DNA from 3 places in the Glutamicibacter sp. 0426 genome. Region 1 is predicted to be linked to each of the others. Evidence: predicted binding sites of a transcription regulator. Region 1 holds the regulator's gene; each other region holds the start of a gene.

Evidence for each region. The regulator LexA, encoded in region 1, represses DNA repair genes until DNA is damaged. The targets are predictions, from matches to a motif close to TCGAACANNTGTTCGA.
Region 2: uvrA (excinuclease ABC subunit UvrA) is a predicted target of LexA. The motif match lies at 3,504-3,519, and genes of this name have one in related genera.
Region 3: ruvA (Holliday junction branch migration protein RuvA) is a predicted target of LexA. The motif match lies at 3,046-3,061, and genes of this name have one in related genera.

What each region holds. Positions count from the first base shown of each region.
Region 1 covers NZ_MPBI01000002.1:565,815-573,697, forward strand. The annotation lists gene BKX98_RS08125 (ATP-dependent DNA helicase) at 1-1,232, shown strand, start outside; gene BKX98_RS08130 (glycoside hydrolase family 76 protein) at 1,343-2,422, shown strand; gene lexA (transcriptional repressor LexA) at 2,479-3,198, opposite strand; gene BKX98_RS08140 (LysM peptidoglycan-binding domain-containing protein) at 3,457-3,810, shown strand; gene BKX98_RS08145 (histidinol-phosphate transaminase) at 3,891-4,997, shown strand; gene hisB (imidazoleglycerol-phosphate dehydratase HisB) at 5,020-5,640, shown strand; gene hisH (imidazole glycerol phosphate synthase subunit HisH) at 5,641-6,276, shown strand; gene BKX98_RS17115 (hypothetical protein) at 6,279-6,428, shown strand; gene priA (bifunctional 1-(5-phosphoribosyl)-5-((5-phosphoribosylamino)methylideneamino)imidazole-4-carboxamide isomerase/phosphoribosylanthranilate isomerase PriA) at 6,458-7,195, shown strand; gene BKX98_RS08165 (SseB family protein) at 7,416-7,883, shown strand, end outside.
Region 2 covers NZ_MPBI01000001.1:627,523-635,405, reverse strand. The annotation lists gene BKX98_RS03020 (HAD hydrolase-like protein) at 1-521, opposite strand, end outside; gene uvrA (excinuclease ABC subunit UvrA) at 608-3,478, opposite strand; gene BKX98_RS03010 (hypothetical protein) at 3,764-4,225, opposite strand; gene BKX98_RS03005 (hypothetical protein) at 4,319-4,594, opposite strand; gene BKX98_RS03000 (hypothetical protein) at 4,626-4,889, opposite strand; gene BKX98_RS02995 (GntR family transcriptional regulator) at 5,195-5,572, opposite strand; gene BKX98_RS02990 (MBL fold metallo-hydrolase) at 5,652-6,311, shown strand; gene BKX98_RS02985 (GNAT family N-acetyltransferase) at 6,335-6,772, opposite strand; gene BKX98_RS02980 (methyltransferase domain-containing protein) at 6,887-7,678, opposite strand; gene BKX98_RS02975 (RNA helicase) at 7,756-7,883, shown strand, end outside.
Region 3 covers NZ_MPBI01000001.1:805,240-813,122, reverse strand. The annotation lists gene secD (protein translocase subunit SecD) at 1-685, opposite strand, end outside; gene yajC (preprotein translocase subunit YajC) at 746-1,156, opposite strand; gene ruvB (Holliday junction branch migration DNA helicase RuvB) at 1,344-2,393, opposite strand; gene ruvA (Holliday junction branch migration protein RuvA) at 2,420-3,037, opposite strand; gene ruvC (crossover junction endodeoxyribonuclease RuvC) at 3,144-3,743, opposite strand; gene BKX98_RS03845 (YebC/PmpR family DNA-binding transcriptional regulator) at 3,747-4,505, opposite strand; gene pdxT (pyridoxal 5'-phosphate synthase glutaminase subunit PdxT) at 4,509-5,120, opposite strand; gene BKX98_RS03835 (aldo/keto reductase) at 5,279-6,112, shown strand; gene BKX98_RS03830 (DUF6226 family protein) at 6,155-6,790, shown strand; gene BKX98_RS03825 (CapA family protein) at 6,796-7,794, opposite strand.

The sequences.
Region 1 (7,883 bases):
GCTCGGTGTCCGGGGCGCTCTCCGCACGCATGGTGCTCACCGCGGCAGGCGGCGCCAAACGCCATTGCGGAGTGAACGTGGACGAGATGGTCAAGGCGGCGAACCGCTTGGAGAAGTCGTTGACCGGTGTGCCCACGGGACTGCTGGAACATGGCCTGCGCGAAGACATGGGCATCGCCCTGAACGACATCGTGGAACAGGCCCGGCTGGCGTTGGCGCTGTCCAAGCCCGAAGCCAATGCACCGGCTGACGGCGGACGACAGACCGCCCGCTCCCAGCTGCAGGCGGTGATGGACGATGCGATTCGCATGCTCGAATCCGAAGAGCGCCGCGAGGTGCTGTACACCACCCGTCCGCGGGAGTTTGTCGAAGGCCGGGGCTACGTCGAAGCTGACGAGACCCAGCCAGCCACGTTGAACGTTGCCCCGTTGTCCGTTGCCGGCAAGCTGCGCGAAGGGCTTTTCGACGGGCGCACGGTCGTCTTGACCAGCGCTACCTTGGCTATCGGCGCGCAGTTCGACTCGGTCGCAGGCTCCCTGGGTCTGATGGGCGCCGGGGCTCCGTCCTGGACCGGCGTGGACGTCGGCAGTCCCTTCGATTACCCGAAGCAGGGCATCCTGTACGTAGCCAAGCATCTGCCCAAGCCGGGCCGCCAACTGGCCGCCGAGACGCTGGATGAGATCGAGGATCTCATCAAGGCCTCCGGCGGCGGTGCACTGGCTCTGTTCACTTCGAAACGCTCCGCCGAAGAAGCGGCAAGCATCTTGCGCGAACGCCTGGACGTGGAGATCCTGTGCCAGGGCGAGGGCAGCATGAAGTCGCTGGTCGAGCAGTTCAGCAGCGAACGCGACACCTGCCTGTTCGGAACCATGACCCTGTGGCAGGGCGTGGACGTGCCAGGAGATTCCTGCCGGCTGGTCATCATCGACAAGATCCCGTTCCCGCGCCCGGACGATCCGATCTCCAAAGCCCGTTCCGAGGACGTGGCCAAGCATGGCGGCAACGGCTTCATGCAGGTGGCCGCCACCCATGCGGCGATTCGCCTGGCCCAGGGCGCTGGACGCCTGATTCGTTCGGTCGGGGACAAGGGCGTGGTGGCGATCCTCGATTCGCGCATGGCCACTGCACGGTACGGCAGCTTCTTGAAAGCGACGCTGCCGCCGATGTGGCCGACTGTCGACAAGAAGGTCATCACCGGAGTTCTCCAGCGCTTGAACCCGGACGGGAAATAGCCGCAGCCAGAGCATGAACTTGAGCTGTCCTTGGACTTGGGGCAGCTCAAGTACTTTAAGCACTATCAGCAGGATGGTTGGATATGCACTAAGGTCTGTGAGAAGAACTGATGCCGCGTGAACCGGAAGGCACCATGGAGTCCATGCAGGAATTGGCACACCAAGCCGCCATCGACACCCACCAGCGTTTCGGACGGCGCCTCTTGCGGCTGCCCGGAACCTGGATTGGGCAGAGCTACAGCAGGGCGCACCGGTTGCGCGACGGAAGCTTGCTCAGCGATCTCAATGGCTGCGCGCACCCGTTTTCGGAGTGGAACTATTGGTGGCAGGCGCATTATCTGGATGCCATCATTGATGACGGCCACTCCTATCTGGCCGCAGGCGACGCGGAATCGGCGCGTGCCGAGCTGGCCCGGGCCAATCATCTGTTGCGTGGCATTCGAATTCGCAACTTCGGGATGCTGCCCAACTACTTCTTCGACGATATGGCGTGGCTTGCCTTGGCCAGCGGCCGTCTGGCGCAGTTCACGCTGGCCGTGAGGGGAGAAGGAAACCACGCTGCTCAGACTGCAATGCGGGTGCTGGGAGAACAGCTTCAAGCTGGCATGGACGAGGTGCTGGGCGGCGGCCTGTACTGGTCGAAAAAACGGGATTTCAAGAATACGCCGGCCAATGCGCCGGCGGCACTGTTCTTCGGCCGAACCGGACAGAAGGACACCGCACGGCAGGTTCTCCAATGGCTGGAGAAGAACCTGTTCAGCGCCGAGCGTGGGCTGTATTTGGACGGGCTGCGGTTGGCCAGCCAGGGGCATACGGTGGAGCCAGCGATCTATACCTATAACCAGGGCACGGTGCTAGGCGCGTTGCTTGAGCTTGGCGAGCCAGCCGATCTGGCTCACGCCCAGGTGCTGATCGATGCGACCACGCACTCGCTGTCTTCCGCGGCCCGAGTACTCGCGTTCAACCGCGGGGGAGACGGGAACCTTTTTGCCGGAATCCTGTGCCGGTATCTGGCCCTCGCCGCGAAAGATCACCGCTTGGAAGCACCAAGCAGGGAGCAGGCCAGGCAACTGGTCACGGCAACTGCAGGCCATCTGATCGACCAGGAACCGCGCCGGCTCTCGGCGGCAGTCCAGCGCTGGATGATCTTCGCCGCGGCCGCCCAGATCGAGCTCGAGGCCGGCGAGTAGCTGATTAAACGAAAATTGCGCTGGTGCCAAGCACCAGCGCAATATCCACACGAAATCTAGAGTGAGCGCATGACCGAGACGACCCGTCCCATGATCTTTGCTGCATCACCCAAAATCGGTTCGTAGCGCGAGTTCTGTGGAAGCAGCCAAGTATGCCCATCACGCTGCCGGAAGGTCTTGACGGTCGCTTCCTCGTCCAGCAGGGCTGCGACGATGTCGCCGTTGTCTGCCGTCTGCTGTCGGCGGACAACTACCCAGTCGCCATCGCAAATCGCGGCGTCAACCATTGAATCGCCGGAAACCTTGAGCATGAACAGTTCCCCGTGGCCCACGAGCTGACGAGGCAACGAGAAAACATCTTCGACGGACTGTTCTGCCAGGATCGGACCGCCAGCAGCAATACGGCCAACCAGCGGAACCATGGTGGTGTCAGCAGAAGTGCTCAGCTCAATGATCTTGGCGTCTTCGCTGGCAGCCGGCTCGACCGGCTCCGAGACCTCGGCCTTTTCGGCATCGTCGGACAATTGCAGCGGAAGCAGGATTTCCATCGCGCGCGGACGGCGTGGGTCTCGACGGATATAGCCGAGCTTTTCCAACTGGCTCAACTGGTGGGTCACGCTCGAAAGACTCTTGAGTCCGACAGCGTCGCCAATCTCACGCATCGATGGCGGATAACCGTTCTTGCCGATAGACCGCTGGATCGTCTCAAGGATCTTCTTTTGGCGAATCGTCAGCGAACGTGCATTCGATCGGGGAGTGCGTTGTGATGCTGACATGAGATTTTGCCTTCCCTAGCAATCATTCGAAAGTTTGCGTGTCCAAACTGTCGGAGCTAGATGGTGAGATGTTTTCATTGCTCGTCTACTTCGAAATCTTAGTAGATAAGCGAGCTTCTTTCAAAGATTTGTTCGAAAACTTCTGGACAAGTTCCGCGAATCTCTGTTAGAACAGATATACGAGGTTCGAACAAGTTTTCGAATCCGTTCTTTCGAATAAAAATTCGCATCACTTGAATTTCTTGAGGAGACAACGTCATGGCTACCGTCGCACTTGACTCAGATCAGACCCAAGCGCCGCTGAAAATCCGCATCAACCGCCGCGGTTGGGCTGTGCTGGTGGGGATGCCCGTTTTCGCACTCACGATCGCTGCTGCTTTCTTCTTCTCCATGTTCGCCTCTGACGCGCATGCCGCGGCAGAAGATCCTGCTGGGGTTGGAACCATCGATGTCACCGTGATCCCCGGGGATACGCTATGGAGTTTGGCTCGCGACTATGCCACCGGTTACGACGTGACTTCCGCAGTTGGCCACATCGCGGAGCTCAACGCCTTGGACGGCAGCGAAATCCAGGTTGGAGATACCTTGTCGATTCCGGTCATTGCCGGCTAGCTTCCCCCGCTGTCTAGAGTTTGTTACCTGCAGCCGTAGCGGATTCACTGGCGGACTCGCTGCGCACGTAGACTTGATGCGTGAATGACCGCAGTGAACTTTTGAGTCAGCTGCCCTTGCGTGAGAATCTCCGCGGGCTATCCCCTTATGGCGCACCGCAAATTGACGTGCCGATCCAGTTGAACGTCAACGAGAACACCCATCCGTTGCCACCGGTAGTCGTAGACGCCATTGCCCAGGAAGTGGCCAAGGCAGCGGCAACTCTGAATCGCTATCCCGACCGCGAGTTCACCGAGCTTCGTGAACTTCTTGCCGATTACCTCGGCCACTCGCTCACCAAGGAGAACATCTGGGCCGCGAACGGTTCGAATGAAATCCTGCAGCAGATCCTGCAAGCCTTCGGTGGTCCAGGCCGTACCGTGATGAGCTTCGGCCCCACCTACTCCATGTACCCGCTGTTGGCCAGTGGTACTGATACCACCTATATCGCCGGTGAACGCGCCGAGGATTTCACCCTGTCCGCCGAATCTGCAGCCGCGCAGGTCCGCGAGCACAAGCCGAATATCGTGTTCCTGTGCTCGCCGAACAACCCCACCGGCACCGCCCTTGGCCTTGATGTCATCACGGCCGTGTACGAAGCCATGAGCGAGCACAACGGCATGGTGATCGTTGACGAGGCGTACGCCGAATTCTCCTTGGCCAGCACCAAGTCCGCACTGAGTCTGCTTGAAGGCCGCCAGCGATTGATCGTCTCTCGCACCATGTCCAAGGCATTCGGCCTGGCCGGCGCACGCGTCGGCTACCTGGCCGCCGCGCCAGAGGTCACTGATGCCATCCGCTTGGTGCGGCTGCCGTACCACCTGTCGGCCGTGACCCAGGCAACGGCGATCGCCGCCTTGAAGAACATCGAGTTGCTGCTGGCGCAGGTCGAAGACATCAAGTCCCAGCGTGACCGCATCGTCGCGCGCTTGAAGGAACTGGGCCTGAAGCCATCGGTCTCCGACTCCAACTTCGTCTTCTTCGGTGGCGTCGAAGACCCCCACGCTATTTGGGAAGGCCTGTTGGAAGCCGGCATCATCATCCGCGACAATGGAATTCCGGGGACCTTGCGTGTTACGGCCGGAACCGAATCAGAAACCACAGCCTTCTTGGAACGACTTGCCGAACTGCTCGGCTCGCAGAAGTAATCAAAGACAAGCGAAGGAAGACATGTCTGCCGAATTGATTGGCGCACGTCGCGCCCGCATGGAACGCGTGACCAGCGAATCGTCCGTATTCGTTGAATTGGATCTCGATGGAACCGGCGTCTCGGAGATCAGCACCTCGGTGCCGTTCTATGACCACATGCTGACTGCGCTCTCCAAGCATTCGCTCATCGACCTCACCGTGCGTGCTACCGGCGATACCCACATCGATGTCCACCACACCGTTGAGGACACCGCGATCACCATCGGCGAAGTGCTGCGCGTGGCGCTGGGCAACAAGGCAGGCATCCGCCGCTTCGGCACCTCCTACGCTCCGCTGGACGAGGCGCTGTCCCGTTCAGTCGTCGATGTCTCGGGCCGGCCATACCTCGTGCACTCCGGCGAGCCTGCTGGCCAGGAATACCACTTGATCGGCGGGCACTTCACCGGCTCGATGACCCGCCACGTCTTCGAAGCCATTACCTTCCACGCACAGATCTGCGCTCACATCGAGGTGCTCTCGGGCCGCGACCCGCACCACATTGTCGAAGCGCAATTCAAGTCCTTCGCCCGCGCCTTGCGCGAAGCCGTAGAGCGCGATGAGCGCATGGGCGACAAAATCCCATCCACGAAGGGTGCCCTGTAAGTGGAGAAGAAAACAGTAGTTGTCCTGGACTATGGTTCGGGCAACGTCCGTTCCGCCGTGCGCGCCTTGGAAGCCGCCGGCGCCGAGGTGGAACTGACCGCAGACCCGAAGAAGATCGTGGCTGCCGACGGACTGGTAGTCCCGGGAGTCGGCGCCTACGCCTCGGTCATGGAGCAGTTGACCGCAACCGGTTCCCTGCGCTGGATCGGCCGCCGCATCGCCGGTGGCCTGCCCGTCTTGGGGATCTGCGTGGGCCACCAGGTCTTCTTTGAAGAAGGCGTGGAGCACGGGGTGAAAACCGAAGGCATCGGCGAATGGCCGGGCAAGGTTGAACGCCTCCAGTCGGATGTCATTCCGCACATGGGCTGGAACACGGTGCGCCCGCCGGAAGGATCCAAGCTTTTCGCAGGCATCGAGGACGAGCGATTCTACTTCGTGCACTCCTACGCTGTGCAGAAGTGGGAATTCGACGTCACCCAGCCAGCGATGACCCCGCCGCAGGTGACCTGGTCGACGCACGGGACGCCATTCGTGGCCGCCGTCGAAAACGGCCCGCTCTCGGCAGTCCAGTTCCACCCGGAGAAGTCCGGCGACGCTGGCGCACAGCTGCTGCGCAACTGGTTGGGGACACTCTAGGCATGTGGAGCCTCATCTTGGGTGTTATCGGGGCCTTCCTGATCGGCGGGGCCATTTCGCTGAAGAACCAGAAGGCCCATATTTCATGGATCATCGCGCTCTGGGTGCTTGCAGGCATGAGCCTGATCGCAGCCTGGGCCCTGACCTACTAACCACTTTTTACTTCTTCACTAAGGACATCATGAGCGAGCAACCAATCCTCGAACTCCTGCCTGCGGTAGATATCGCCGGCGGCCAGGCAGTGCGCCTGGTCCAAGGCGAAGCCGGTTCCGAGACCGGATACGGCGACCCGCTGGAAGCAGCGCTTTCCTGGCAGAACGCCGGGGCCGAATGGCTGCACCTGGTCGACCTGGACGCAGCCTTCGACCGCGGAAGCAATGTCGAGATCGTCCAGCGCATTGCCAAGGAACTGAACATCAAGGTCGAGCTCTCCGGCGGCATCCGCGACGACGCCTCCCTGGAACGTGCACTGGAATTCGGCGCTACCCGCGTCAACCTCGGTACCGCCGCACTGGAAAACCCGGAATGGACGAAGCAGGCCATCGCCCGCCACGGCGACAAGATCGCCGTGGGCATGGACGTGCGCGGAACCACCTTGTCCGGCCACGGCTGGACCAAGGACGGCGGCGACCTGTGGGACGTCCTAGCTCGCTTGGAAGACGCCGGATGCGCCCGCTATGTTGTCACCGACGTGACCAAGGACGGCACGCTGCGCGGTCCAAACGTCGAACTGCTGCGCGAAATCGCTGCCAAGACCAGCAAGCCGATTGTCGCCTCGGGCGGCATCTCCTCGCTCGAAGACCTCCGCGTCTTGCGTGAGCTGGTTCCTGAAGGCATCGAAGGCGCCATCATGGGCAAGGCGCTGTACTCAGGCCAGTTCACCTTGCAAGAAGCGCTCGATGTGGCAGGCCGCCGCTAGGCACCAAGCACCATCCGCGAAAGGCGATTCAGAAGCTCCCTGCTTCTGAATCGCCTTTCCATTTGTGAAGCCAGATTCCTGCAATACCTTCTCCTGGCAGCGATGGCGCACAGCCGGCAGGGGATGAAACCTGAAATGCCCCGCTCGGGGTGTCCAAGCTCATGAATGCAGTTTTGGAACTTCCTGCCAACAACCTCGAAACCACCGATAGCATGGAGCTATGAGCACCGAGCAACCTGAATCTGCACCCAAACGCCATCTGCCGGGACATATTGTCGCTGCGCTGGCGCAGGCAGGTTCAAAAACCGACTCTGCCGGCCAGGATTGGGAAGGCCGCGACCTGAGCGGCGAAGGCAACCCCCTGCATAACTTCGACAAGGACGACGGCAAGGCCGACGCCAATGTCGTTGCCGCCTTGGCAGCCTTGCGAGCCGGCACCGCGGGGGAGGGCGAAGTGCATGAATCCTTGTCACAGGCGCGCGTTTTCGTTGCGGTGGTCGCCCAGCTCGGTGAAGAAGCGATGACTGAACACGGCTTCGCCTCCGATAAGGAAGCCGATATGGCGCTGGTGAAGATCAAGGCCCCGGATGGCCGCATGGCCCTGCCGATCTTCACCACAGTTGAACGGCTTCAGACGTGGCACAAGGAAGCTCGGCCGGTGGCGGTCTACGCCCCGCGGGCGGCTCTC
Region 2 (7,883 bases), on a different contig from region 1:
TCCCAATCATAGTGCCGGTCCCCCACCACGACGCTGCGCTCCGGGTCCAGCTGGCCGTGTTCCAAAGCCTCGGCGACGATGTGCGTCTTGCTCGAACCCATGCTCCCGTGTTCGTCCGCATTGCCGTGAATCGCGTCGAGATGCGCATCCAGCCCTTTTCGGGCGATGAGCTGGCGCGCGATGTTGATCGGCTTGGCAGTGGTCACCGCGACGTGGATCCCGGCCGATCGCAATGCGTCCAAAAGCGCCACCATGCCCGGGTAGATCACCGATTCGGCCATGCCCGTATCCGCATACCGGGCGCGGTAGGCGGCAATTATGGAGCCGATGTTCTCGTCGGTCACCCCGTCGAGCGTACGCAAGCCGATTTGCAGGGGCGGGCCCACCAGCGCCTCGACCCGGGCTTCGCCCGGATCGGCCAAACCATGGGAGGTCACCGCGTGGCGGATACCCGAAGTTATGGCACCGGCAGGGTCCACGAGGGTCCCATCCAGATCAAAGAGCACGCTTGTTACCGACATATTCACCTAGCCATCTTCCCATGAAGCGGACGCGGGTTAGCAATCCATAACTGAAATTGCATATGTCGAACATTCTCCGCGAGGCATTACAGGATCTCGGCGAGGAACTTTCCGGTGTGCGAATCGGCCACCTTGGCCACCTTCTCCGGGGTGCCAGTGGCCAAAATCGTGCCACCGCCCGAACCGCCTTCCGGACCCAAGTCGATCACCCAGTCCGCCGACTTGATCACATCCAGGTTGTGCTCGATGGTCAGCACGGTATTGCCCTTGTCGACCAGCCCCTGCAGCACCTTGAGCAGCTTGCGGATATCTTCGAAGTGAAGGCCGGTGGTCGGCTCATCCAGGACGTAGATCGAGCGGCCATTGGACCGCTTCTGCAGCTCGGCAGCGAGCTTCACGCGCTGGGCTTCGCCGCCCGAGAGCGTGGTGGCCGGCTGCCCCAGGCGCACATAGCCCAGGCCCACGTCCACGAGCGTGCGCAGGTGGCGGGCGATCGGGGTGAACGCGCTGAAGAATTCGGCGCCTTCGGCAATCGGCATGTCCAGCACGTCGGCAATGTTCTTGCCCTTGTACAGCACCTGCAGGGTCTCGCGGTTGTAGCGGGCACCATGGCAGACCTCGCAAGGCACATACACGTCGGGAAGGAAGTTCATCTCGATCTTCAGCGTGCCGTCGCCCGAGCAGGCCTCGCAGCGCCCGCCCTTGACGTTGAAGGAGAAGCGGCCCGGCTGGTATCCGCGCAGCTTCGCCTCATTGGTCTCTGCGAACAGCTTGCGGATGTGGTCGAAAACGCCCGTGTAGGTGGCAGGGTTCGATCGCGGGGTGCGACCGATCGGCGACTGGTCCACGTGGACCACCTTGTCCAGGTGCTCCAGGCCCTGCACGCGGGTGTGCCGGCCCGGCACCTGCTTGGCGCCATTGAGCTTATTGGCCAGCACCTTGTAGAGGATGTCGTTGACCAGGGTGGACTTGCCCGAGCCGGACACGCCGGTCACCGCGGTCAGCACACCCAGCGGGAACTCCACCGAGAGGTTCTGCAGGTTGTTCTCGCTGGCGCCGACCACCTTGAGCTTGCGGTCCTTGTCGACCTTGCGGCGCTTGACTGGGATGTCGATCTGCTTGCGGCCCGAAAGGTAGTCGCCGGTCAGCGACTTGGTGTTCTGCTTCAGGTCTTCCAGGGAACCGGAATGCACCACTTCGCCACCGTGCTCGCCGGCGCCCGGGCCGATGTCCACGATCCAGTCGGCTTCGGCGATGGTGTCCTCGTCGTGCTCCACCACGATCAGGGTGTTGCCCAGCGAACGCAGGTGCAACAGGGTGTCGATGAGCCGGCGGTTGTCGCGCTGGTGCAGGCCGATGGACGGCTCGTCGAGCACGTAGAGCACGCCCACCAGGCCGGAGCCGATCTGGGTGGCCAGGCGGATGCGCTGCGCCTCGCCGCCAGACAGGGTACCGGCGGCGCGTTCCAGGGTCAGGTATTCCAGCCCGACGTCCAGCAGGAACTTCATTCGCGCGTCGATTTCCTTGAGCACCTGCGCGGCGATTTGCGCCTCGCGTGCGCTGAGCTCGATCGAGGAGAGGAATTCCGCGGCGCTGCGCAGGTCCATGGCGGAGACCTCGGCGATGGAGCGCCCACCCACCAGGACCGAGAGCGATGCCGGGTTCAGGCGCGCGCCGCCGCAGGTAGGGCACGGGATCTGGCGCATGTACTGCTCGTAGCGGTCGCGCGCGTGGTCGGATTCGGTCTCCTGGTGCTTGCGGTGCACATAGGAGATGACGCCCTCGAAGCCGGTGGAGTACTTGCGTTCGCGGCCGAAGCGGTTCTTGTACTGCACGACCACCTTGTGGTCCTTGCCGTTGAGGATCGCTTCGCGGGCGGCCGCCGGCAGGTCCTGCCAGCGGGTGTCCATGGTGAAGCCGAGCTCTTTGCCCAGGCCCTCGATCAGCCGGTTCCAGTATTCGGTGGTGGCCTTGCCCAGCGACCATGGGGCGATCGCGCCCTCGGCCAGGGTGACCTCGGTGTCCGGGACGATCAGGTGCTCGTCGACTTCCAGCTTGGTGCCGATGCCGGAGCAGGCCGAGCAGGCTCCGAACGGGTTGTTGAAGGAGAAGGTGCGCGGTTCGATCTCGTCGATGGCCAGCGGGTGCTCATTGGGGCAGGCCAGGTTCTCGGAGAATGCGCGCACGCGCTTCGGGTCATCCGCGTCCAGGTCGACGAAGTCGGCCAGCACGCGGCCTTCGGCAATGCCCAGGGCGGTTTCGATGGAGTCGGTCAGGCGCTGGCGGGCGTCTTCCTTGATGGCCAGGCGGTCCACCACCACCTCGATGGTGTGCTTGACCTGCTTGGCCAGCTTCGGCGGATCGTTCAGCTGGATGGTTTCACCGTCCACCCGGGCACGGGCGAAGCCCTTGGAGGAAAGCTCGGCGAACAGGTCGACGAATTCGCCCTTGCGCGAGCGCACCACCGGGGCGAGGATCTGGAAGCGGGTCTTCTCCGGAAGCTCCATCAGCTGGTCGACGATCTGCTGCGGAGTCTGCTTGGAGATCGGTTCGTGGCAGATCGGGCAATGTGGACGGCCCACACGCGCCCAGAGCAGGCGCATGTAGTCGTACACTTCGGTAATCGTGCCCACGGTGGAGCGCGGGTTGCGGCTGGTCGATTTCTGGTCGATGGACACCGCTGGCGACAGGCCCTCGATGAAATCCACATCGGGCTTGTCCACCTGGCCGAGGAACATGCGGGCGTAGGCGGAGAGCGATTCGACGTAGCGGCGCTGGCCTTCGGCGAAGATGGTGTCGAAGGCCAAGGAGGACTTGCCCGAACCGGACAGGCCGGTGAAGACGATCATCGCGTCACGCGGCAGATCAATGTCCACGTTCTTCAGGTTGTGCTCGCGGGCCCCCTTGACGACCAGGCGAGTCAGATCTGTTCTCTTGCTCTCTGCAGTAATAGCCACGAAGCAATACTAATCGAAAACTGCTTCGAATACATGTACGAATGGATGCAACTCACAGTTAAATCTGGAAACCCCTGATCCGGTGCTTGGAGAGGGCGCCGCGCCACCGCCTAAACAAGTCCAGGCGCTGGACTGCCAACAAGGCACTGCCCGCGAATGACTGCTGGGCTGTTCGCTCGCGGGCAGTTCGCCACCTCCATTCGGCATCCCAAGCACGGCGCCTTGGACACTAGTTATCGACGGATTCCGGGGCTGGATCGGTGGCAGACGGCATGGTGTAAGCGGTCAAGCCCTTTCGCCTTCCAGGACCACGGTGGCGCCTTCCTGGTAGCCGGCCCGCTGGAATTCGGCGAACAACGGCAATTGATCGCTCTTCGTGCGAGTATCGCGGTCGCAGGACTGGACTGCCGTTGCCGGCAACAGGTTCGCGATGTCCTTGTCATTGCCCGAGCGTTGCGCGTCGACGCCGTCAAGTTCCATGGTGCACAACACGGTCTGCCCCAACCCTTGCTCGATGCCGACGAAATTTCCCTCGAAATTCTTGATGCCGCCGAGCTTGGCAGTGCCATCATCTTGGGCATTAGCCTCGGCAGTACCGGAATTGATCTGGCAGGTCACCAGGGTGCTGTCGGTGTGAACGCCGTGCAGATCGATGATGCCCAAGCAGGAATAATCCGCGCCGGGCAACGACCAACGGCCATCGCCGGTCTGCGGGTCAAGCCCCACCAGCATGGAATCCGTTGCCATATCCCACTCGAACTCCCTCCCGCCGAGTTCAAACTGGTAGAAGGCGCGATTGCCGGAGCCCACCAATGTACTTCGTTCCCCATCGAAGGTCTCCTAAGCCCAGCCGCCGCCCGTGGAGTAGTGCTCATCGTAGATTTCTTCGCAGTCCTTGTTCCACGCCAGAGCCCCCTCATGGGCATAGCTCAGGACCGACCTGCCGGATTCCTGGTCGCTGGAGATGGAAAGCCCTTCACCGAGGTAGTAGTCCTCGAGATTTTTCTTCGGATCAGGCATTTCGATGGGCTTCCTTGCCTTCTTCCAGCTGTTCGAAGGCCAGTCGTAGTAGTAGTAGTCGACGTTACCTCCCGTGTCAGGGCTTGCTGCCAACATGCACCAGGTATTGCCGCATTTGCTGGGGCGGTCAATGTCGTAGAGGGATCCTGGATCCTTTGGAGACGCGTTGCCCGGTTTCCAGATCGAGCACCGCGGGCCGCAGCTTATCCTTCTCCACCAGCTGCAGCAACGACACGTATTTCTTGCCGTTGTTTTCCACTACGCTGACCTCGAAGGCAATGCTGGACGGCGTGTTGCCGACTTCGGACTTCCGCTTCCAGACTTCTTCCCCGGTGGCCAGGTCCCGGGCTACGAGATAGGGAGTTTTGCCCACCAGGGTGTCGGCAAGCACGACATTCCCAGCCTCGTCGACGTGGGCTTCGGAGAGCAGCTTGTCCTTGCGGTCCGCACTTGCTCCTGCCCCAGATGCTGCACGGGCTGTTCGGTCTCAGTGGCGGAACATCCGGCCAGGGCGCCCAAGAGCAGGGCGGCACCCAGAGTGGCGCCGATCTGGCGCTGGCGGTGTGCGGTGTTGAAAGTGCTCATGGGCGAACTCCCGAATATCCTGAGCTCATTCTCAGGTGCGGACGCGTGATGTGCGTTGTGTTGCGTGCAGTCGACCAGAATCGCTGCTGGGATCCGGTCGATGCGGACGTGTTATTGGGGCAGCGAGCTGAAAGCTGCCCTGAGGTACTTCACCGCGGTTTCCTCATCCACCGACCATTGCTGCGCGATCCGCGCCAGGTCTGCGGCGGCATCGCTGACTTCCTGCTCGGCCCGGTCCTCGGCGGCCTGGATGACCGTGCCGTGGCGTCCGCGGGTGACGACCGCACCCTGGAGTTCGAGCTCCTTGTACACCTTGGCCACGGTATTGACCGCCAAACCGAGGGTGCCGGCGAGCGCGCGCACCGAGGGAAGCTTGGTGCCCGGAGCAAGCTTGCCCTCGGCCACTGCCGTCAGGATTTGCTCGCGGACTTGCTGGTACGGGGCCACCGTGGATTCCGTGTCCACGCGCAGGAAGGGCAACTCGGTCATGCGATGTTCCGTTTCGTCGTGTGCTTCATGTCTCTTGAGCCTATCGTGTGGCGGACCGGTTTCACCGTAGTCTGGAGGAATGAATGAACTACAGCTAGATGACTTCAGTGTTCGCTGGATTTCGGTTTCGGACATGTCCAACAACGTGTACGTCGTGACCGACAAGGCCAGCGGACAGCAAATATTGATCGACGCCGCGGATGACTTCCCGGCCATCCAGGACTTGCTGGCAGCGGCTGCGGCCGACACGCCGAAGGGCGAAGTGCAGGTCGCCACGATCGCCACGACCCATCAGCACTGGGACCACGTGCGCGCCCTGTCCGACGCGGTGGCCGCCTACCCGGTCCCTACCTATGCGGGGGCCGATGATGTCGCCGGCATCCTGGAGGAATCCGGAGTGCAGGTGGCGCACCCGCTCTCCCATGGCGATCAAATCCAGTTGGGCGAGGTCACGCTCGAAGCAATCCACCTGCGTGGCCACACCCCTGGCTCCATTGCATTCGCGCTCGCGGATTCTTCCGGACAGCACATCATCCTCACTGGGGACAGTCTTTTCCCCGGAGGCGTAGGGAACACATGGAAGGATCCAGAGCGTTTCGCGTCGCTCTATGCCGATGTCACCTCCCGCATCTTCGACCGGTTCCCGGATGAGACGGTGATCCTTCCGGGCCATGGTGATGGCACCACGCTGGGCGCCGAACGCCCCTCGCTGCCCGAGTGGCTGGAGCGCGGCTGGTAGGAGCTTGCAGCAGCTGCCGCCGGCTATTTAGTCGGCGGCAGCTCCTGGTAGTACAACAGCATCCGCCAGTCGCTTCCCGGAAAGTTGTTGGCGAACCCGTGGCGTTCGTAGAAGCGCCGAGTTGCGGTGTCGTCCTCGTCCACGTTGATATGCAGTTCCAGGCTTCCGCGCAGCGCCAGTTCCTGCAGCAGGCAGTTGACGAGGGCCGAGCCGATGCCCCGGCCACGCAATGCGGGTTGCACGTAGAGTTCGTCAAGCACGGCCAGCGGCCCGTCGAAATAGATTGTGGGTCGCAGCGTGACCAGGGCATGCCCGACCAAGCCGCGCCCATTCCCCGCGACGATGGCGAAACACTGGTCTCCTGCCAGCATGGCCTCCAAGCGCCGTGCAACCATCGCAACCGGTGGGCATGGCGAATCGAATTCCCGATTGAAGTCCGCTTGCAAGCGGGCCAGGTTCAGGCTGTGCTCCGGTCCCGCAAGAAAGGCATCGTACGCGTGCGTGCAGAAAGTATGCTCCGTTTGGCTCCGTGGACGCCAGAGCCTGCAGCCCCGCAGCGTCCAGGATGAGCGGTGTCAGCCGAGCTTGTGGCCGACCATGAAGATCCGGCGGAACGGGAAGTTCGTCAAGATGGTTCCGTCCTGCGAGGTGAATGAAGGGTAGTGGACGGAGACTTCGGCCCGGTAGTCGTTTTCGAACTCCCGATAGTCTTCGTCGCTGAGCGCGTGCCGAACGGGCAGCAACGCGGTACCGCGAACCCAGTTCAGGATCGGGTCCTCGCCTGCGAGCAGCTGGTGGTACGTGGTCTCCCAGACATTTGCCTGGAACCCCGCGTCCAGGAAGATCCGCTGGTATTCATCCGGCTCGCCGACCACGTCGTCATGGCGCAGCACCCCTGCCAGCTTGCCGGACCACTTCGGGCTGTCGGCGACTGCGCGCATTACCGCATGCGAAGGTGAACCGAAATTGCCCGGGACCTGGATAGCCACGTTCGCACCGGGCCTCAGGTTGACCAGCCATCCTGCCAGCAACTCGCGATGCCCAGGAAGCCACTGCAGCATGGCGTTGGAGAACAACAGGTCCGTATCGGCGTCAGGGATCCACTGCGTGGCGTCGGCCAGTGCGAAGCCCAGATTCTTCTCGTGCTCGCTCTGCGAAGCCCGCGCGATCATCTCTGGCGAGGAATCCAGTCCGGTGACCTTCGCCTGCGGCCAGCGCTGGGCCAGCAGCCGGGTCATATTTCCCGGGCCGCAGCCCAGATCGATGATCTTCGACGCCTCGACCCCTGCCAGCTGTCCCAGCAAATCCTTGTATGGGCGGCCGCGGTAGTCGGAGAATTCAGTGTATTTCGTCGGATCCCATTTCATGTTCCTGAGCCTAAACCCGAGGCGCAGGCAACATCCAGCCCCCAGTCGTAGTTCTCAACCGATAGGCTAGGAACATCATGTTGCTCACCGATTATCTGCCAGCAGACACCAAGAACGTATCCGACGACGAAATCTACGAGGCTTTCGGCCAGTGGGTGGCGACGCGCGGCATCAGCCTCTACCCCGCACAGGACGAAGCGTCGAT
Region 3 (7,883 bases), on a different contig from region 1:
CATTGACGCCGCGGGCCAACTGGGCGTAGGCGTCCTTGATCATGTCACCGGAGATTTCCTGCGGGCCGAGGATGTACTTCACGCCCATCTCGCGGTCGCAGGAGATCATTGGCTTGTCTGGGTCGGCGGCTTCGCCACCGCGATCCTTGAGCTCTACCTCGCAGTCGTAGCCTTCGAACTCCTGGAACAGCTCTGGGGTGATCCAGTTGGTATCCGATGGATTCTCCGGCTTGCCGCTAGGCTTTGGCAGGTCTTCCTTGGGGGTGCGGTCTTCCTTCGGAGTGGCCGCGAAGCCACCGGTGATCAGCACCGGGCGGAATTCCATGTTGGCCGAGGCCTGGATCAAATCGCGGGTGGTCTGGTCCGGGGTACCGGGCATCGAGACCACGACGTTGCGTCCGGACTGGGTGGTGATTTCCGATTCGGTGACACCGGAACCGTCCACGCGCTGGCGGATGATCTCCACCGCTTGGTCCAGCTGCTCTTGGTTGATCGCCTCGTCGCCCTGGACCCGAGGGGCCAGGATCATCTCGGTGCCGCCTTCGAGGTCGAGGGCCAGCTTCGGCCCCCATCCGGTTTTGCCGTTCACCGCACCACCCACCAACACGCCGGTTGCGATGATGAAGACGACCAGCAACCACAGCAACGCTTTGCGCGCCTGCTTAACAGGTCTGATTGATGACATCTAATGTGCTTTCTGGTTCGGGTGGCTTAGCCTTCAGGCCACCGCTATGCTGCCCGGGACTTAGGCGTTGCGCTCGTCCTTGCCCTCGTCGTTCAAGCGACGCAGGGACTCTTCCGGGGTTTCGGTGGTGCTGGAGGGTGCTGCTGGTTCGTCGGCAGCGGCCGGGGTTGCCGCATCCTTGTCCAGGAAGGTGGCGATGGCCTGGCGGTGCAGGGTCAGCACCACGCCTGGCGAAACCTCAACCTGTACGCGATCCTCTGCGTCTACACCGACGACGGTGCCGAAAATTCCCGAGTTGGTCATCACCTTGGCGCCTGGCACGGTGTTGTTCTTCAGCTTCTCCTGCTGGGCGGCCTGCTTCTTGCGGCCACGGAACATCATGAAGATCAGCACTGCAAACAGGGCGACCATCAGGATCAGCGATGGGTTGAAGCCGCCACCAGCGGCCTGTGCGATTACGAGAGGATTCACGTATTTACCTGCTAACGATTCGTTGCGATTTGATCTGGAATTCTGGGATGCCGCTGCGCCATTTTCTGGCGCGAAACAGCAAAGACGCCCCACCTTACCCTGAAATGGGCACAGGTCGGGCGTCTTTAGTCTAATGGGTCACGGTGAACCGGCAGGCCATTTACGCGGGCAGTGAAGTAATGCTTGCCTAATCCTCATCGTTTTCATAGCCTTGCGCACTGGCGAAGACGGCATCCTTGGGCATGGCCAAGCCCAGATGCTCCCAGGCTCCGGGCATGGCGATGCGCCCTCGCGGGGTCCGGCCCATCAATCCTTCGCGCACCAGGTATGGCTCGGCGACGGTTTCGACGGTTTCGGTTTCTTCGCCCACGGCAATGGCCAGGGTTGAAAGCCCCACCGGTCCCCCGCCGAATTTCGTGCACAGTGCTTCCAGCACTCCGCGGTCCAGGCGGTCCAGTCCGCGCGCATCGACCTCGTACATGTCCAGAGCGGCAGCCGCTGCCTTGGCATCGATCTCTTCGAGCTTGTGCACCAGGGCCCAGTCGCGCACGCGGCGCAGCAGGCGGTTGGCGATACGCGGGGTTCCGCGGGATCGACCGGCGATCTCGGTGAATGCAGCTGAGGTCACGCTCAGATCCAGCATCATTGCCGAACGGCGCAGTACCAGCTCGAGTTCCTTGACCGCGTAGAACTCCAGGTGCCCGGTGAAGCCGAAGCGGTCGCGCAGCGGCCCAGGCAGCAAGCCCGCACGCGTGGTCGCCCCAACGAGCGTAAACGGCGGAAGTTCCAGTGGAATGGCTGTCGCGCCAGCCCCCTTGCCGACGACGATGTCGACCCGGAAGTCTTCCATCGCCATGTAGAGCATTTCTTCGGCAGGCCGCGACATGCGGTGGATTTCATCCAAGAACAGCACCTCGCCCTCGGTCAGCGAAGAGAGGATCGCGGCCAGGTCGCCCGCGTGCTGGATTGCCGGGCCGGATGAGATGCGCAATGGCGCGTTCATCTCGGCGGCGATAATCATCGACAAAGTGGTCTTGCCCAGCCCGGGCGGACCCGAGAGCAGTACGTGGTCCGCGGTGCGTTCGCGGATCTTGGCTGCTTCGAGTACCAGCGAAAGCTGCTGGCGCACCCGGGATTGGCCGACGAAGTCGTCGAGGTTCCGCGGGCGCAGGGCAGCTTCGATAACCCGTTCTTCGGGTTCGCTGCCGGCGTTCGTGAGCCCGGTGGAGTCATTCATGAAAAGTCGATCCTCTCGCAGACCGCTTAGACGCGGGTTCCGCTGGACATGCTGCGCAGCGCGGCACGCAGGATTTCTGCGACGTTACCGGTGGCAACGACATCCGGATCGGCCTTGGACAGCGACTTCAGGGTACTGGTTGCATCCTTTTCGCTCCAGCCCAGTCCGGTCAGCGCTTCGATCACCTGCGGTTCCCAGACGCTGGCGGTACCGCCGCCGGACACCGGAGCCACCGGCGCGCCGGTCGGGACCAGCTTGCCGTTCAGTTCCAGCACGATCCGGCTGGCGCCCTTGGGGCCGATGCCGGACACCTTGGTGAAGGCGGCGGTGTCCTTCGTGTTCGCCGCGATGCGCACTTCTTCAGGAGAATGCACGGCAAGGATGGCCAGGCCGGTGCGCGGCCCGATTCCCGATACGGAGATCAGGACCTCGAAGACATCGCGCTCCTCAGCGGTGGCGAAGCCGAAGAGGGTCATGGAGTCCTCGCGCACCACCATGGAGGTGAAGACCGTCGCCTCGCGCCCTTGATGCAGGCCGGACAGCGTTCCGGGGGTGGCGTTGACCAGCATTCCGAAGCCGTTAACGTCGATTACCGCGGTGTTCAGTGCAACCGCCTGCACGGTGCCGGTCAATGAGCTGATCATGCCACTCCTTGGAAGTATGTTCGATGAAACCCAGTTTATCGAAGATACCTACGAATATCGATCCGCCGCGTTTCCCGGTGGGTCGAGACCATTGCCCGGCAGCCGGCTAGCGGCGCACCGCGCGGCGCTTGGCTGACGCTTCGGCGGCGATCCATGCCTGCTGCGCACCTGTCAGCTGCGAGGACCCGCCGGCATGCACCGCAGAGGCCGAGGCGTTCGAGCCGGTGGCCGCTCCGCGCCAGCCATGGGTAATTGCCAGAGCCACCGCGTCAGCGGCGTCGGCAGGTTTCGGCGGTTCATCAAGCCGGCAGATCTTGGCAATCATCTTGCCGATCGCCGCCTTGGTCGCCTGGCCGGAACCAGTCACCGCGGCCTTGACCTCGGTCGGCGTATGCAACGCAACAGGAATGCCCCGTCGCGCAGCTGCGGTGATCACCACGCCGGTGACCTGGGCGGTGCCGATCACTGTGGAGACGTTCGCCGAAGCAAATACGCGTTCCAGGGCGAGCACATCCGGCTGATGCTGATCCAGCCACGACTCGATCGCGTTGGCGATCGTCAAGAGCCGGGCGTCGAGCGGGGTGCCCGGCGGGGTGCCGGCGACGGTGACGTCCACCAGCGAAACCTGCCTGTTAGCAGCGACGTCGACCACGGCAAGACCGCAACGGGTCAGGCCGGGGTCGACGCCGACAACACGTAAGGCCAAGCCCTACTGCTCTTCGTCCAATGCGGCGCGAACCTCATCGGACAGGTCGGCGTTGGTGTAGATGCCCTGGACATCGTCCAGTTCTTCCAGTGCGTCGTAGAGCTTCAGGAACTTGCGTGCTCCGTCGACATCCAGTTCCACCTTCATCGACGGCAGGAATTCCATTTCGTCGGATTCGTAGGCGATATCGTTCTCGTCCAGCGCCGCTGCGACCGCGCGCAGGTCCGAAGGATCGCACACGATGGCGAAGTTCTCGTCCTCGTCCAGGATCTCGTCGGCACCGGCATCCAGCACGATCATCAGCAGGTCATCTTCGGTCAGCTCGCCCTTGGGCAGGCGCACTACGCCCTGGCGGTTGAACAGGTAGGCCACCGATCCCGGGTCGGCGACGGTGCCGCCATTGCGGGTGATGCCCACGCGGACCTCGGAGGCTGCGCGGTTCTTGTTGTCGGTCAGGCACTCGATCAGCAACGCCGAGCCCTGCGGGCCGCGTGCTTCGTAGATGATCTCGGTGTAGTCGACGACCTCACCGGTCAGGCCAGCGCCACGCTTGATTGCGCGGTCGATGTTGTTGATCGGCACGGAGTTCTTCTTGGCCTTGCTGACGGCAAGTTCCAGGGCCGGGTTGCCGGACAAGTCGGCTCCGCCGGCACGGGCGGCAACTTCAATGCCCTTGATGAACTTGGCGAAGGCCTTGGCGCGCTTGGCGTCGATCGCCGCCTTCTTGTGCTTGGTAGTTGCCCATTTGGAGTGGCCTGACATGCTTTAAGCGTCTCCTCGCGTGAGATTGATGAAAAATTGATGGATAGCCGTGCTGCCGGTGACTTCCGGGTGAAAGCTGGTTGCCAACAATTTTCCCTGGCGTACTGCAACAATTCTACCCTGTCCGCCATTCGGCCCGGCTTGAACGGTGCTGATCACCTCGACATCCGGACCAACTTGCACGGCTTCCGGGGCGCGGATGAACACCGCTTCGAGAGTGTGCCCGTTGAAGTCCAGCTGGTGCTCGAACGAGTCGACCTGGCGCCCGAAGGCATTGCGCTTCACCGTCATGTCGATGCCGCCGAAGCTTTGCTGCACCGCGCCATCCCGCGCGATTGCAGGATTCTCAATGCGATCGGCGAGCATGATCATTCCAGCGCAGGAGCCGTAGACCGGCATGCCGTCGGCGATGCGTTCCTTGATGGGATCGGCCAGCCCGTAGTTGCGGGAGAGCCGGTCGATCACCGAGGACTCGCCGCCGGGAAGCACCAGCGCGTCGACCTGCGCCAAATCCTCGACAGTGCGCACCATCTGAGCAGGTTGCCCAAGCCGTTCAAAAGAGGCCAGGTGTTCGCGGAAATCCCCTTGCAGCGCGAGGACGCCTATTTTCGGCATGGTTGTAACCTTCATGGTGTTCGGTGGCTGGCAACACGGAAATGCGCCGAAACAACGTTAAACCCATGGACCCCGTGCGCCGGTTTTGTTTCCCGGTGTGTCGCGGATTCTTCGGTGCAATCTCCTGGCAGCCCGTGAAGCTTGGTAGGTTCGGGAACATGACTGCTGATATTTCTTCCCTCGAACTTGCCGGTGGCGTGAGCATGCCTTCCATTGGCTTGGGCACGTGGCCCCTGCGCGGCCAGGAGGCGGTTGCCGCGGTCCGTTCGGCCCTGGATACGGGTTACCGCCGCGTGGACACGGCGGAGAACTATGAGAACGAGGATGCCGTAGGCCAGGCCTTGGCGCTAAGCGGGCTTGACCGCGATGCATTGTTCGTCACTACCAAGTTCAACAAGATGTGGCATTCGGCCCAGGGCGTACGTCAGGCGTTGGACAACTCCCTGTCCCGCCTTGGCCTCGACTATGTGGACCTGTTCCTGATCCATTGGCCAAACCCGCAGCAGAACACCCACGTGGAAGCCTTCATTGAGCTGGACAAGCTCGTTGCCGAGGGCAAGATCCGGGCCGCCGGCGTCTCGAATTTCAAGCCTTACCAGTTGCAGAAGGTCCTCGATGCCGGGCTCGTGCCGGCACTGAACCAGATCCAGGTGGACCCTGAGCGGCAAAACGTCGATTGGCAAGCTTTCAATACGGAGCATGGCGTGCGGACCGAAGCCTATTCCCCATTGGGACGGCAGAAGTCCGGGTTCCGCTCGGATCCCGCCCTGGCACGGATTGCCCGAGCGCATGGGAAGAGCACCGCCCAGGTGACCCTGCGCTGGCATGTCCAGTCCGGACGAGCCGCGGCACCGAAATCGGCCGATCCGCGCCGGCAAAGTGAGAACCTGGACATTTTCGGCTTCCAGCTCAGCCCGGAGGACATGGCCACCATCGATGCCATGGATACCGGAGTCGGCCCCTTCACGGATTCAGATGAATTCGGGCATTAATCCACTGATCGCCGGTCTTTGATGCGGAAGGAGGAACTGGGCATGCTCCTTGGCTACCAGCGGCCGGACAACGTCCCCGGGGAGTACTTCGACGAGCTTGGGACCCCGATCGCCTACGGCCAACGATGGGATGGGCAGCCAGCTGACGACAGCTACTCGGTAACCGCCCACCCCCAGCGTTTTGCCCCGGTGCAGCAAGTAGCCCGGGCGTTGCTGAGCTGGATGCAGGAGCAATTCGAGGTGCGCTGCTTCGATGATCCCGGACTGGCCGCCGAACTGCGGATTCCGCCGGACACCGTGGTGAGTTCTGTCCGGATCCTTCCGTTGAATTCGCGCTGCGCTCCATTGGGCATGATCCTTACGACCTTTCCCGGGGTGCATCTGGAGCTCGGTGCGCTTTACCACGCGGTTTTCCCGACCTGCGGTTGCGACGCCTGCGATGAACACGTTCCCGAGATGATCGAGGAACTGGAAGCCCAGGTGGGGGCAGCCGTGTCCGGAACATTTGGCGAGTCCTTGGATATCGGCGCTGGCCGCCTCGTGCATCGTTTCGTTGCCAAGGAGACGGAATTCAGTGAGCAATCCGGCGGCCTCGATGACATATCGCCGGCCCAGCTGGCCAAGGCGCAAGCGATTCTGCCTCCAAACGGTGCATGGGAAGCGTGGCCCAGACGCTAGCTAGCTCAGTCCAGCGTCCACGCCTGCAGTCCATCCTCAAAGGCGCCATAGGCATTCACGGTGGCTTCACTGCGCTTCAGGGACGCTTGCCCATCAGCTTCCGGAACGCATCCATCAGCGTTGAAGACTTGGCACCACGCTACCGGCCCGTTCGACAACTGGTGCGGAACCCACCGCAAGTTGCTGACCTCCCATTCGCCAGGTTCGTCCTGGGTGAATGTTGCCTTCACGCTGATGCCTTCGCGGTTGAGAATGGTCGGCGTTGCATGCTTGGCCACAGAGTTTCCCAAACCGTAGACGATCCAGGTTCCGTCGTGCTTCTCAATGGGCAGGACCGAGTGGGTGTGGTGCATGTAGATGAAATCGAAGACGCCAGATTCTGCCAGGGCCTGGCCGAGTTTTCTTTGCGAGGCGGTCGGCTCGGTGGTGTATTCAGCTCCATCGTGCACGGCTGCCACCACGATGTCCGCTCCGGACTTGCGCGTTTCCTTGCCCCGGGTAATCAGCTCCTGCGCATCCACTCCGGTATCGACCTGCCAGTGAGCTGCTTCCGGCAGTCCGTTAAGCGAATAGGTGCTGGTTACTACCCCGAGCTTCACCCCGTTTGTTTCCAGGATGGACGGTTTTTCGGAGTCCTTTTCATTGCGGTAGGAGCCTGTCGCAAACAGCCCATTGGACTCCAGCGCATCGAGTGTTCGTTCGACTCCGGCCGTACCGGCATCGACCGTGTGATTGGTGGCAGTGGTGCATCCGTCGTAGCCAATGGCTTCGAGATCGATGAGGATTTGTTCCGGGACGGTGAACCGCGGATACCCGGAATACGGAGGGATACCAATTGGTGTCTCCAGATTGCAAAGCGCCACATCTGCGTCCTGGACATAGGGGGCCAGGCCCGCCAGCAATGGGCTGAAATCGTAGTCCTCGCCATTGCCCGATTGTGCGCCAGCTGCCTTCTCGGCTTCATCCAATAGCTGAGGATGCAGCAAGACGTCTCCGGTGACCATCAGCGAGAGTTCTTCGGGACTCGACGGTGCGGCAGAGCTATCCTCCGTGGTTGGACTTGAAGCCGGATCCGATGAGGACTGAACGGAAG